Linked DNA regions of Thiocapsa bogorovii. The protein of the gene in region 1 interacts with the protein of each later gene in a pairwise test. Links are inferred from orthologs where the notes say so. Each region holds a gene or a part of one and is shown on either strand. Other genes may lie near its edges. The genes, in order: mrcB and LT988_RS09275.

Region 1 (9,964 bases):
GTTGCCGCCGAGCCGCGGGTTGCGGGTCTTCTCCTGCGCGATGCTCGAGACCCAGCGTCCCTCGTAGTCGTGGCCGGGATAGACCAGCGTCTCTTCGGGCAACGAGAAGAGCTTGCCGGCCACACTGTGATACAAGGCGGTCGGGTCGCCGCTTTGGAAATCGGTGCGACCGCAGGCGTCAATCAGCAGTGCATCGCCCGTGAGGATCCGCTCACCGATCCGGTAAGCGTGATGTCCGTCGGTATGACCGGGTGTGAAGAGAGGGTCGATACGTAGACTGCCGACCGCGAGCGGTGTCCCTTCCTCGATCGGCACATCGACGCAGGTGAGAGCGTCGATTGCGGGATGTGCGATCCGGCTGCCCGCTTCGCGCTTGAGCGTGCGTGCGGAGGTGATGTGATCGGCGTGGACGTGCGTATCGAGCGTGTAGACCAGCTTCAATCCGAGCTTGGAGATCTCGGTCAGGTCGCGCTGCCAGGTGGGCAGCACGGGGTCGATCAGAATCGCCTCTCGCGTCTCCTCGCAGCCGAGCAGATAGGTGTAGGTGCTTGAAACCGGCTCGAACAACTGTTTGAACAACATCTTAATCCTCCGTCGAGAGTAACCTTTGCGAAAGGCGTAGGGTATCGGTGTCCTGCGGTCGCCGAGTCGGCCGCGTTCTTGGCCGCCGATTCCGACATCGACGATCCGCTGCTGGAGAAGTCCACATGTCGCGGCGAGTCCGGAAAGCCTGGCACCGTATCGGTCGCGTTCCTGCGAATGTGAGGCCCCGGCCAGTCGCTGCCGGCACGGTCCCCTGCGTTGAACCCGGATCCGAGAGCCAAACGAAGGTTGTTGGGTCTCGGTCCGCACTTCTCGTTAGAATGCCGCCATGCGAAATGATCTCAAGCTTCCCCGGCTCTACAAGACGCTCCTCATGCTGGCGCTCGTCTTCGGCCCTTTTTACTGGTTGGCCTTCACCGAAGACGGTCAACGGCGTACCGATCTGGCCCTGATGTTCCTCCTCGGCAAGCCAGATCTGAATGCGGGCTTGGATGCCTTCACCAGTGCTCTGACCGAGGCGCAGATCCGCGAGACTTTCCCGAAACTCGCGTTTCAGTGTGCCGACGGGGCGAATCCCTTCGGCGACCGTCTCTGCGCCGCAGAGATCGGTGCCTTCAACGGGATGCCGGCATCCTCCGTGACGCTGTTTCTGGTCGGCGACGGGCTCCGCGCGGTCAAGGTCTCTTACCGCCGGATCTACCATCCGCTGGTGCGCAACTGGGTGGATGGGCGTGTCGGTCGGTCCGATGATCCGCCGACCTCGCGGGCGAGCGACATGACCGGCGACGGGGTCGCGACCTGGACGGTGCCGGACGGTTTGCTGATCATGCGCGACGGCGAGCTCGCGCGTGAGGACGACCCGGCCTTGCTCTGGCTTTCCCGCGCGGCGATCGCTCGACAGGCCGCCGCCCGCGTCCCCAATCAGGCCCCGTTGAATTGATCCAACAGGAGCTTGGCGGAGATCAGGACCGACGACACGACCAGGATAGGTCGCACCAGGACGGCGCCGTGCTTGAGTACCAGATGCGAGCCCAACCAAGCGCCGAGGAGTTGGCCGACCGCCATCGAGGCGGCGACGATCCAGACAACGTGTCCGCCGACCATGAAAAAGATCAACGCAGTCAAGTTGCTTGTGAAATTGAGCAGTTTGGTGTGAGCCGTGGCGCGGCGCATGTTGTAGCCGAGCAGCGCGACATACCCCATCGCGAAGAAGGTCCCGGTGCCGGGGCCGAAAAAACCATCGTAGAGGCCGACGCCGGTTCCCACCGTCAAGGCGAAGGCCGGCGTCGAAAGCCGCTGGTGCGAGTCCAGATCCGAGACCCGCGGCGAGAAGAGAAAGTAGAGCGCGAACCCGACCAGCAGGATCGGGATGAGGCGCTGCAGCGCGGCGCTGTCGATCTGCTGAACCAGGATCGCGCCGAGCGCGGCGCCGACGAAGGTGCATGCTACCGCGAAGGCCGCGCTGCGCGGCTCGATCATGCCCTTGCGCATGAAGTGGATGGTTGCACTGCCGCTGCCGAACACCGCTTGCGCCTTGTTGGTCGCCAGGCTTTCGACCGGGCTCAGACCGGCCCAGAGCAGGGCAGGGATGGTGATGAGTCCGCCGCCGCCGGCGATGGCATCGACAAAGCCTGCGAGCAGCGCGAGGCCGAACAGGATCAAGGCAATCTCGGGGGAATCCACTCGGGTCTGCGTCCTCGCCGTTCAGGTTGAAATCCAATAGCCTGGTTACAATCTGCGCCCCTTCATTCAGGTTCCGATACCGACGACCCGAGCCGACAACACGATGCCCGCACTCGACGTACAGCAGCTGACCAAGACCTACAAAGGCGGTTTCCAAGCCCTGAAGGGAATCGACCTGACGGTCGAGGAGGGGGATTTCTTCGCCCTGCTGGGACCGAACGGGGCAGGCAAGTCGACCTTCATCGGCATCCTCGCCTCTTTGGTGAACAAGACCGGCGGCAGCGTGAGCGTCTTCGGCGAGGATCAGGATCGCACGCCTGAGCTGGTCAAGTCATTCATCGGCCTCGTGCCGCAGGAGTTCAACTTCAATCTCTTCCTGCCCGTCGTGGAGGTGGTGGTCAATCAGGCCGGCTACTACGGCATCCCGCGACGCGAGGCTCGCGTGCGTGCCGAGCGATATCTCAAGCAGCTCGATCTATGGGACCGGCGCGACACCGAGATGCGCAAGCTCTCCGGCGGTCTGAAGCGGCGCCTGATGATCGCGCGGGCATTGGTGCACGAGCCGCGGCTGCTCATCCTCGACGAGCCGACGGCGGGCGTGGATATCGAGATCCGACGCTCGATGTGGACCTTCCTGCGCGAGCTCAACGCCGGCGGGACGACCATCATTCTCACGACCCACTATCTCGAAGAGGCGGAGAGTCTCTGCCGCAATATTGCCATCATCAACCACGGCGAGATTGCGGAGCGCACCAGCATCCTCGCGTTGCTCAACCGGCTCCATACCGAGACCTTCGTCTTGAACCTCAAGGGCCGGCTCTCCGAGCTGCCTCAACTCGGCGGTTTCGTGCTCCAGCACCTCGACGACTGCACGCTGGAGGTCGAGATGAGCCGCGAGCATACCATCAACGGTTTATTCGAGGCCCTATCGCGTAACGGCATCGAGGTGATCAGCCTGCGCAACAAGCAGAATCGCCTCGAGCGGCTCTTTCTGGAGATGGTCGACCGCCGTGGCGGCGCCGGATGGTCGAGCTCGGATGCGGCGTCCGCGCCCGATGCCGGGCGCGAGGTGATTGCTTGAGCAGGCAGGGTGTGGGCTGGTATCGCTACTGGATCAGCTTCCAAACAATCTTCGTCAAGGAGATCCTGAGGTTTACCCGGATCTGGGTCCAGACAATTCTGCCTTCGGTCATCACGACCACGCTCTACTTCGTGATCTTCGGGCGCCTGATCGGCGATCGGATCGGCACCATGGGCGGATTGGACTATCTCGACTTCATCGTACCGGGTCTGGTTTTGATGGGCGTCATTACCAACGCCTATTCCAATGTCGTGTCGTCCTTCTACAGCAGCAAGTTCTCCCGCTACATCGAGGAGCTTCTCGTCTCTCCGGCGCCGAATTGGGTGATCCTGGCGGGCTATGTGGCCGGCGGTGTCGCCCGTGGCTTGGTGGTCGGGCTGGCCGTCATGCTGGTCGCCATGATCTTCACCGAGATCCACATTCACAGCCTTGCGGTGACCGTGCTGGTGATTACGATGACGGCGGTGCTCTTCGCGCTGGGAGGCTTCATCAACGCTATCTATGCCAACAGCTTCGACGACATCTCGATCGTGCCGACCTTCGTGTTGACGCCGCTGACCTACCTGGGCGGGGTGTTCTACTCGATCGAGCTGCTGCCGGGGTTTTGGCAAGGCGTGTCTCTCGCCAATCCGGTCCTCTACATGGTCAACGCCTTCCGCTACGGACTACAGGGGGTCAGCGACATCCCCGTGGGTATTGCGTTCGGGATCATTGCGATCTTCATCCTGGTGCTGTGCGTGTTCAGCTTGCATCTGCTGCGTCGCGGGGTCGGCATCAAGACCTGAGCGTCTGCCCCGTGCTCCGGCGGCCTCGGCTCCAACCGCTTGAAAGTACGCCCGCAGGCCCGTCTCGTGATCTGCGCAGGTTGTATCCTTCTGCAGCAAGTGGGACCATAAGCACCTGAAACTTCCAGAAAAGGACCGGCCATTCGATGTTTTCCGGCTCGCGTTTCGTACCGTCTTCGTTGTTGAACGACCCGCTGCCGTGCGCGGTTTTCGTGATCGGCTCTCGTCCCGAGCGGAGGCGCTGAGGTGGCCCGACGCCCACGTTCCGCACCTGCGCGCAAACGCCGCGGGTTCGGCGGACTCATGTTCCGCTGGGCTCTGTTGGTCGTCGTCGGGGTCGGTCTCGCCGGCACCCTTTACAGCGTCCATCTCGATCGGATCGTGCGCGGAAAGTTCGAGGGGCAACGCTGGGCGCTTCCGGCACGTGTCTATGCACGCCCTCTCGAGATCTACGCGGATCGGCCTCTTCTCGGCGATCAGCTTCAAGCCGAGTTGGATCGTCTGAATTACCGGCGTGTCGAGACCCCTGCCGCTCCCGGGAGCTACAGTCGAGACGGGGAGCGCTTTCTCATCCGCACGCGATCCTTTAGGTTCTGGGATGGCGAGGAACCCGGGCGGACCTTGCAGGTCAACCTTGCCGACGGTCGGGTGGCGGAGCTCGCCGACGCCTCCGACGGCTCCTCCCCCGCCCCTGCGTTGGTGCGGCTCGATCCGATGTTGATCGCGAGCATCTACCCGACGCACAACGAAGACCGTGTTCTGGTGCGTCGCAAGGAGATCCCGGACCTGCTCGTGCGCACCCTGATTGCGGTGGAAGATCGCAGCTTCTATCGGCATCTCGGGGTGGACCCGCGCGGGATCGCACGTGCGGCTTTCAGCAACCTGCGCGCCGGAGGCGTGGTCGAGGGAGCGAGTACACTCACGCAACAGCTGGTCAAGAATTTCTACCTCAGCGCGGACCGGACCTTCGAGCGCAAGATCAACGAGGCACTGATGGCCCTGCTGCTCGAGCGACGCTACAGCAAGGACGAGATCCTCGAGGCTTATTCCAACGAGATCTACCTGGGCCAAGACGGCAGCCGGGCCATTCACGGTTTCGGCCTAGCGAGCGACTTCTTCTTCAACAAGCCGCTCGAAGAGCTCGGGATCCCCGAAACCGCTCTTCTGGTCGGATTGGTCCAGGCGCCGTCGAGCTTGGATCCGCGTCGCCATCCACAGGCTGCCCTCAAGCGCCGTAATCTGGTGCTGGATCTCATGGTCCGCGACGGGGTGATCAGCACCGCGGAGGCGCAGGCTGCGAAGGCCGCTCCGCTCGGGGTCGCCGAGGGTGGCGGACGGGCGGTCGGGGAGTATCCGAATTTCGTCTCGTTGGTGCGGCGGCAGTTGCAGCGCGACTATCGCGAGGAAGATCTCAGGTCCGAGGGACTGAACATCTTCACGACACTGGACCCTTCCGTGCAGGCCGAGGTCGAGAGGGCGCTCCCGGCGCGTCTCGCCGAATTGGAAAAGAAGCGCCGCATGAAGGCCGGCTCGCTCGAAGCCGCTGCGGTGGTGACATCGGTCGCTCAGGGCGAGGTGCTGGCGCTCGCCGGCGGTCGCGAGGCCGGCTATGCCGGGTTCAACCGGGCACTTGACTCGGTACGCTCGATCGGGTCGCTGGTCAAGCCGGCCGTTTATCTGGCTGCTTTGTCCAAACCCGAGCGTTATTCGTTGACCACCAGTATTCAGGACACTCCGGTCAGCATGCGGGTCGGCGACAAGATCTGGGCGCCCAAAAACTACGACCACCGCGTCAACGGGGCCGTGCCGTTGCATCGTGCGCTCAGCAGCTCGCTCAATCTGGCGACCGTTAATCTTGGCTTGAGTCTGGGCATCACCGAGGTGACGGAGACGCTCTATCGGCTCGGAGCCCAGCGACGTATCAGCAAAGTCCCCGCGATCTTGCTCGGTGCGGTCTCCTTGTCGCCCTTGGAGGTCGCTCAGATCTATCAGACGATCGCCGCAGGCGGATACCGGGCACCGCTGCGCGCCATTCGCGAGGTCATGGATCCCAACGGTCGACCGCTCAACCGCTATCCGCTGGCCGTCGAGGCCGTTGTCGATCCCCGGGCGGCCTATCTGACGACCTGGGCGATGCAGCGTGTGGTCACGCACGGTACGGCTCGATGGCTCGGCGCGAAGCTTCCGAAAGGGATGACGATGGCCGGCAAGACGGGTACGACCGACGACATGCGCGACAGCTGGTTTGCGGGATTCAGCGGGGACAAGGTAGCTGTGGTCTGGGTCGGCAGGGACGATTATCAGCCGATGGGGCTCGCCGGAGGCACAGGCGCCTTGCGGGTGTGGGGCGATTTCATGCTCGCCATCCCCAACGAGCCGCTCTCGGATGTCCCGCCCGACGGTGTCGTTCTCGCCGGCCGCGACCAGGCCCCGTATGTTGCCGGGACGACTCCGGCCGCGGGAACCGGCGGCGAGAAGAAGAAGACGGGCCGCGAAGGCGGGGACGAGCAAGACATCGCGCAGGCTGAGCCGAAGCCGGCGGCGGATCCGGAACCCGCGGTCGAAGCGAAGGCGGCGCCCAAGGCGTCGTCCAGTAAGAATCTTTTCATGAGCGATTTCTACAACTGATGACCAGAGTGCCGACCATCTTGATTGCAGGGCTTGTTCTGACTGCATGTGCGACCGCACAACGCGAGGAAGCCGCGCCCGTGGTCCAAGTGACTCCGCGCGGATCCGTTGTCGAGGCGCCGAAGCCCGCGGCGCCGCCCGAGCCCGAAAAGCCTGCAGCGCCGAAGAAACAGCAGACCAGGGTCTTTGCGTATCGGGATCCGGCCGCCGAGCCCGCACCCGAGCCTGATCCAGAGCCAAGTTCCAAGGCGGCGACCGCAGGGGAAACGACAGGGTCTGTTCGAGCAGCGGCTCCGACGCCGTCGGCGCCAGAGGCCACGCCGCCGCCGACTCAGGCGCGAGCCGCCGGGTCGGCCCCGGGCACCGCGTCCGCCCCCGCAGCAGCGAGGCCTCCCACGCCTGCTCCACCTGCGCCGAAGGTCGCGCAGACGCCGCCCAAGCCCGAGGCCAAGGCGCCGGCGCCACCTGCGCCCGCTCGTGCCGAGGTGCCTCTCACGCCGCCTCCGCCCGCCCCGGCGCCGGCCGTCGAACCGCCCGCCGCGCCGCCTGCTCCTGAGGTCCAGGTCGCCGCGGTCCCGCCGGCACCGGCGCTGGCAGCGCCGGGTCTGCCGCCGGCAGCGGACGCATTGGCCCGTCAAGCCGAGCAACAGCGCCAGGCGGGTGACTATGCGGGTGCAGCGGCCTCGCTCGAGCGTTCTTTGCGGATCGCGCCGCGCGAGGCCTATCTGTGGAACCGGCTTGCCCGGGTTCGCTTGGAGCAGGGACAGGCTGGTCAGGCCGGCAATCTCGCCTCGCGCTCGAACGACCTCGCAGGCGATACGCCGCTGATCAAGCAGGACAACTGGCGCGTGATCGCGGAGTCCAAGCGGCGCTCGGGGGACATCGCCGGCGCGACCGCGGCAGAGCAGCGCGCGAGCGGCAACTGAGCGGCCCGAGTCGGCTCGCTCAGGGCGCCCACGCCTCTGTCATGCCCGATCTCGGCGATATCTTCGGTCCGCGCGGTCGGCTCTCCGAGCGACTGCCGGGTTTCGCTCACCGGGCACAACAACAGTCGATGGCCGAGCGGATCGCGGCCCTCATGGAGGAGGGCGGGACACTCATCTGCGAGGCTGGCACCGGCACCGGCAAGACCTTTGCGTATCTGGTCCCGGCTATCCTCTCCGGACGCAAGGTGCTGATCTCGACCGGCACACGCAACCTCCAGGATCAGCTCTTTCATCGCGATCTGCCGCTCGTGGCGGCCGCGCTCGGCGTTCCGGTGCGGGCCGCCCTGCTGAAAGGGCGCGCCAATTATCTTTGTCGCCATCGCCTGAAGCTCGCCATCGACGACATCACACACCTGGATCCCGAGTCGCGCGGCGGTCTCAAGCAGGTTCAGGACTGGTCGAAGTCGACCACACGCGGCGATATCGCCGAGCTGTCGATCCCCGAGGACGCCCGGGTCTGGCCGATCGTGACCTCGACAAGCGACAACTGTCTCGGCCAGGACTGCCCGGACTGGCAGGGTTGCCATCTGGTCGCCGCGCGCCGCGAGGCCCAAGGCGCGGATCTGGTGGTCGTGAATCACCATCTCTTCTGCGCCGACCTGGCGCTCAAAGACGAGGGTTTCGGCGAGATCCTGCCCGGTGCGGACTGCTTCGTGCTCGACGAGGCGCATCAGTTGCCCGAGACGGCGACCAGCTTCTTCGGTGTCCGCGTCAGCGCTCGGCAATTGCTTGATCTGGTCCGAGATAGCGAGCTCGAATATCGTCGCGAGGCCGGGGACATGCCCGAGCTGCCGAAGCGTCTCGGGGCGCTGCGTCGAGCCGTTCAGGACATGCGCCTGGGCCTCGGCGAGATCGATCGCCGCGGACCCTGGAGCGAGCTCGCGGGCGCGCCCGAGGTGTTGAAGGCGCTGGAAACCCTGGTGCGGCGTCTGACATCCGTCACCGAGGGTCTGAAGGCCGTCGAGGGTCGCGGCAAGGGTCTGGACGCCTGCCTGGGGCGGGCCGTGGATCTCGGCGACGCCTTGCAGCGCCTGACCTCGGTCGAGCCGCCCGAGGCCGTGCGCTGGTTCGAGACACAGGGACGCGGGTTTCGGCTGCACGAGACACCGCTCGAGGTGGCCGAACCCTTCCGTGCCCAGATGGGGAGACCCCAAACGGCCTGGGTCTTCACCTCGGCGACGCTCGCCGTGGGTGAGCGCTTCGATCATTTCGCCCGCCAGCTCGGAATCGAGGAGGCGCAAACCGAGCGCTGGGACAGTCCTTTCGACTACGCGAGGCAGGCGCTTTGGTTCGTCCCGCGGGGCCTGCCGCAGCCGTCCGATCCGGCGTACAACAGCCACCTGCTCGAGCTGGCCTGCGAGGTTATCGGCTACAGCCGCGGGCGCGCCTTCCTGCTGTTCACGAGCTATCGCGCATTGCGCGAGACGGCCGAGGGTCTGGAAGGCCGGATCCCCTATCCGATCCTGGTCCAGGGTACGGCACCCCGGGCCGATCTGGTGGAGCGGTTCCGTGCGCTCGGCAACGCCGTCCTGTTGGGAACATCAAGCTTCTGGGAAGGAGTCGACGTCCGAGGCGATGCGCTGTCGTGCGTGCTCATCGACCGCTTGCCCTTCGCCTCCCCGGGCGATCCGGTGCTCGCCGCGCGGATCGACGCCGTGCGTCGTCGCGGCGGCAATCCCTTCAACGACCATCAACTTCCGCAGGCCGTCATCGCGCTGAAGCAGGGCGCCGGGCGTCTGATCCGCGACGGCGAGGATCGCGGGGTCCTGGTGGTTTGCGACCCGCGTCTTCTGGGGCGATCCTACGGCCATCGCTTCCTGGAAAGCCTGCCGGCGATGGCCCGCACCCGATCGATCGACGACGTGAGGGCCTTTTTCGAGGCCGTGCCGCAGCCCGATGACGCGCCGGACCGAGCCGATGCGGCGCAAGTCGCGCCGCTGGAGGCCTCGGTCTGACCTCCGCACGCTTGATCGAGGCCGACGATGCCGGCATTTCCCCTGAACCGGCTCACGGCGCAACGACGCCATAGACCGAAACCACCAGAGGGCAGCAGGCAGGACCGCCCCCACGGGAATGCTTGCCCGGTGCACCGGTCGAACGCTCGGGATTCGCGGTGCGCGAGAGGGTGTCGCCGCGATCATGACGACGGAAACGATCTCAGATGACCTCGAAACGAACCGATCTCGAATCACCCGCCAATGCCCAAGATGTCAGTGCCTTCCTGCGCCAGGTCGCTGCGACACCGCGTGTCGGCCCGC
Region 2 (4,556 bases), 1.7 Mb from region 1 along the record:
CCTGGATCGCGCTCGGCTCGATCCCGAGCGCCAGCGCCGTCGCAGCGGCGGCCAAGGCATTGCGGGCGTTGTGCTCGCCGGCTAGACGCAGGGCGATCGGGACCGCCTTTCCGTCGTGATGGGCAACGACATGAGTGCTGAAACCCGCCTCGTTCCACTCGACCCGGATCGCCGAGCGATCCGCCCGGAGATCCGCCCGGAGATCTTCAGGACCCTCCAGCCCGAACGTCAGGGTGCGGCGATCGGCCGCCAGTCCGTGCCAGAGAGCGGCGTACGGGGAATCGCCGGCGAAGACGAACACTCCGTGGCTCGGCAGGCCGCGGGCGATCTCGCCTTTTGCATGGGCAACGCCGTCGACACTGCCGAAACCCTCCAGGTGAGCGCGCCCGGCATTCGTGATGAGGGCGACATCCGGACGGGCGATGTCGGTCATGTAACCGATTTCGCCGTGGTGGTTGGCCCCCATTTCCAAAACGAGAAAGTCCTCGTCGCGGGCACTCAAGAGGGTCAAGGGCATCCCGATATCGTTGTTCAGATTACCGCGGGTCGCGCGGACGCTACCGACCTGACCGAGGATGGCGGCGACCATCTCCTTGACCGTGGTCTTGCCGTTGCTCCCCGTGATGGCGACGACTCGACCGGCGAAGCGGTCGCGCCAAGCCGCCGCGAGGGCCCCGAGCCCGGCGCGGGTATCCTGAACGATCCACTGCGGAAGGTCCACGGAGAGCGGGTGATCGACCATCGCAGCGACGGCACCCGCGGCACGGGCGGCGGCGACATGGTCATGCCCGTCGAAACGCTCGCCGCGCAGCGCGACAAAGAGCTGGCCGCTGCAATCGGCACGGCTGTCGGTGCCGACCGAGGCGAAGTGACGATCCTCGCCTTCGAGACGACCACCGGCGCGAGCAACAGCTTCCGAGAGAGACCACATCACCGACGACCCTCCTTCCATTCCCGTAATGCCTCGACGACTTGGGCGCGGTCGCTGAAGCGCACCTTGAGCTCGCCCATCTCTTGGATCGTCTCGTGACCTTTACCGGCCACCAGCACGGCATCACCGATGCCCGCCAGGGTGATCGCAGTGCGGATCGCGAGGGCGCGCCGGCGTCTCACCCGTACGCGCCCCGGATCGACAACGCCGGCGAGGATATCGGCGAGGATGGTCTCGCCGCACTCCCCGCGCGGATTATCGTCGGTGAGGATCAGCTCGTCGCTCAGACGCTCGGCAATCGCCCCCATGACGGGGCGACTGTCGCGGTCGCGTTCGCCGGCGCAGCCGAAGACCGTGAAGATGCGCCGTGGACCATGTCGGCGCAGATTCACGAGCGCCGTCTCGAGTGCGGCCGGTGTCCGGGCCTCGTCGACGACGATCAGCGGTGTTTGCGCGTCGCCGAAACATTCCATGCGGCCGGGCACGCCCTGGATCAGGCTCAACTCCCTCGCAGCGCGCTCGAGCGGAAGACCGCGCGCGAGCAACACGGCCAAGACGGCCAGAAGATTGTTCGCATTGAAGGCACCGATCAGACCGACAGCGAAATCCGCCTCGGTATGGGCATCGCGCGTCTCACAGGCGACGCACAACCGCAGACCCCTCGGCATCGGCGCGATCTCTCGGGCACGAAGCCGGATATCGCATGCGCGCAGGACGTCGTCATCGGGGAGCGCCGCGTTCCGCTCCACTAAGAAACCCGCCACAGCGACACCCGTCGGCAGTGCATCCAGGATGGTCTTCGAAAAAGGATCGCTCAGATTCAGGACGGCCCACTTCAGATCGGGAGACCCGAAGAGACGCAGGACAGCGTCGGCGCGATCCGAAGACGCGCCCCTATCGCTCGGATCGGCTCCATCCATTCCGGTGAAGAGCACATGCGTGAAGTGAAGGTCCTCCGCCCGGGAGCACGCGAGCGCCTCGAAGGGGACCTCGATGGCAACGGCCCGGGCACCGCGCAGACAGAGCCCCTCGAGCGTCGCACATAGGCCGCGAGCGGCGGGGTCGCCCGTCGTCTTGAGGTCGCCGGGAAACCCGTGACCGACGGTGGCGATGACGCCGCAAGGCATTTCTACGGCCAAAACCTGCGCCAGAGCGTGGGCAACGCTGGTCTTCCCCCGCGCCCCAATGACGCCGAAGGTCTCCGGGCGGGCGTTCGGCGAGCCCAAGAGGCGATCCGCCATCATGGCTGGGCCTCGCGTCGGGCAAGCAACATCGAGGGTTGCGGGTCGTCCGGAGGGACATTGAACAGTCGCAAAGCGCCTTCCATCACTTTCTGGAAGACGGGCGCGGCCACGAGTCCACCGTAGTAAGCCTTGCCCTTCGGTTCGTCGATCATCACCGCGATCACCAAGCGCGGCGAGCCCGCGGGGGCGAAGCCCGCAAACACGGCCTGATAGCGCCCGCCGCCGTAGCCGGCGCGACCTGACGATTTCTTGGCCGTCCCGGTCTTGCCGGCGACCCGATATCCGGTGATGGCTGCGCGTTTCGCGGTGCCTTGATCGGAAACGACCGTTTCCATCATCGCCCTTACCTTGCGCGCCGTTTCGGCGCTCAGGACGCGGGTTTCCTCGCCCGCACGCGCAGGGGAGGCGGGATCCTGTCTCATGAGTGTCACCGGACGCTTGATGCCGTCCGCGGCCAACACTCCATAGGCTTGAGCCAGTTGCAACGCCGTGACCGACAAGCCGTAGCCGAAGGCCTGGGTGGCATGTTCGAAGACGCGCCATGTCGAATGATGCCGCAGCACGCCTCGGCTCTCGCCCGGCACGCCGACATCGGTCGCGTGGCCGAAGCCGAGCTGATCGTAAAGACCCCAAAGATCGCCGTAGCTCATCATCTGGGCGATCTTCACGATGCCGACGTTGCTCGATTTGGTGATCACGCCGGTCACGCTGAGGTTGCCGTAGTTGCGCACGTCCTTGACGGTATTGCGCCCGACCGACAACACCCCGCCCCGCGTCGCGATCGTCGTCTTCGGCGTGATCAAGCCCCGCTCCAGCGCGGCGGCCACGACAAACGGCTTGATCGTCGAACCCGGCTCCATGACGTCGGTCACCGCACGATTGCGACGACGCTCGCTGCTGCCGCCGCGCTGTGCGTTCGGGTTGTAGCCCGGCTGGTTGACCATCGCAAGGATCTCGCCGGTCTCCACATCCAGAGCCACCAACGTGCCGCCGACCGCCTTGTGCTCGGCAACGGCGGCCTTGAGCTCGCGGTAGGCGAGGAACTGAAGGCGACGGTCGAGACTGAGCGCGATATCCGCGCCCTGGCGCGGCGCGCGGACCTGTTCGATCTCCTGAACGATCTGCTGTCGACCGTCGCGAATGACCCGACGCAGCCCGGGTTCGGATTTGAGCCAGGAATCGTAGGTCAGCTCGATACCCTCCTGGCCCTTGTCGTCGATATCGGTGAATCCGAGGACGTGCCCGAAGACCTCGACACCCGGATAGAAGCGGCGATACTCGGTCTCGAAGTCCACGCCGACGAGATCGTGGTCGGCGATGACTTGGCGCACCGCGCGCGCTTCCTCGAAGCTGACACGCCGCTTGAGATAGAGAAACCCACGCTCGGCGGTGGCATCGAGCCGTTCCTGCAGCGCGTTCGGTTCGAGCCCCAGTGCCCTGGCCAACGGCGGGATCGCGTCGCGTCGCTCGACCAGCTTGCGCGGCTCGCCCCAGACCGTCTCCACTGGTGTGCTCACCGCCAGCGGCTCGCCGTTGCGGTCGGTGATCATGCCACGGCGCGCTGCGATCTCGCCCACACGCAGATAACGACGCTCGCCTTCACTGCGCAGATAGTCGGTCTCGACGACCTGGCGATAGAAGACCGCAACCGAGAGCACGACAAAGGCGCTCGACAGGACACCGACCAACAGGCGGCGACGCAGCGCGAGATTCGGCTTGGCGCGCCTCGGCTCCGGACGTCGGGCACGACGGTTACGGGTAGACACGGCCGACCTCCTCGATCATCAACACATCCTCGAACCTAGGATTGAACATGCCCAGCTGGTCCCTGGCTTTGCGCTCGACCCGAACATGCGTCGAGAGAGCTGCCTCCTCGAGACGAAGCCGATTCCACTCGACGTCGACGGCATCGCGCTGAGCGCGCAACTCCTGCAAGTGACTGAAATGGAGACGCGTCTGGTACTTGGTGTACACCACGGCGATCGCCGAAAGGGTCACTGCCAAGACCAACCCGACCAGAATCCAAAGCGGGCGGGCACTCATGCAAGACGCTCCGCAACCCGCATGACGGCGCTGCGTGCACGGGGGTTGGACGCGACCTCGGCAGGCGACGGGCGCACCGGCTTGCCCAGGATGCGCAAGCGTCCCCGCGACTCCTCGGCGGTCACCGGAAGACCCTTGGGCAGGACGGGACCGCGCGATTCCGTACGCATGAAGCGCTTGACGATACGATCCTCCAGAGAGTGAAAACTGATGACGACCAGCCGTCCGGCGCCAGCCAAGAGGTCGCAGGATTGGCGCAGGCAATCCTGAATCTCCTCGAGCTCGTCGTTGATTCGGATACGCAGTGCTTGGAAGGTGCGTGTTGCCGGGTGCTTGCC

Evidence for each region.
Region 2: the proteins of mrcB (region 1) and LT988_RS09275 interact in binary tests that used the Escherichia coli proteins (3 or more experiments, as listed by UniProt). The link is inferred for Thiocapsa bogorovii from one-to-one orthologs.

Annotation. Positions count from the first base shown.
Region 1 is NZ_CP089309.1:323,071-333,034, reverse strand. Bases 4,066-7,057 are described here. They hold mrcB (penicillin-binding protein 1B), read left to right. Parts: upstream 4,066-4,395; coding sequence 4,396-6,720; downstream 6,721-7,057. Other genes in these bases: LT988_RS01530 (tetratricopeptide repeat protein), read left to right, coding at 6,720-7,057; LT988_RS01540 (ABC transporter permease), read left to right, coding at 4,066-4,092. Also shown: LT988_RS01560 (MBL fold metallo-hydrolase), read right to left, coding at 1-582; LT988_RS01555 (hypothetical protein), read left to right, coding at 872-1,483; LT988_RS01550 (TSUP family transporter), read right to left, coding at 1,465-2,226; LT988_RS01545 (ABC transporter ATP-binding protein), read left to right, coding at 2,330-3,307; more of LT988_RS01540, read left to right, coding at 3,304-4,065; more of LT988_RS01530, read left to right, coding at 7,058-7,646; LT988_RS01525 (ATP-dependent DNA helicase), read left to right, coding at 7,688-9,661; LT988_RS01520 (vWA domain-containing protein), read left to right, coding at 9,868-9,964. UniProt on the Escherichia coli protein: Cell wall formation. Synthesis of cross-linked peptidoglycan from the lipid intermediates.
Region 2 is NZ_CP089309.1:2,041,705-2,046,260, forward strand. The notes cover bases 1,557-4,556. They hold LT988_RS09275 (peptidoglycan D,D-transpeptidase FtsI family protein), read right to left. Parts: upstream 3,942-4,556; coding sequence 2,172-3,941; downstream 1,557-2,171. Other genes in these bases: LT988_RS09270 (Mur ligase family protein), read right to left, coding at 1,557-2,175; ftsL (cell division protein FtsL), read right to left, coding at 3,928-4,218; rsmH (16S rRNA (cytosine(1402)-N(4))-methyltransferase RsmH), read right to left, coding at 4,215-4,556. In the rest of the region: LT988_RS09265 (UDP-N-acetylmuramoyl-tripeptide--D-alanyl-D-alanine ligase), read right to left, coding at 1-931; more of LT988_RS09270, read right to left, coding at 931-1,556. UniProt on the Escherichia coli protein: Essential cell division protein that catalyzes cross-linking of the peptidoglycan cell wall at the division septum. Required for localization of FtsN.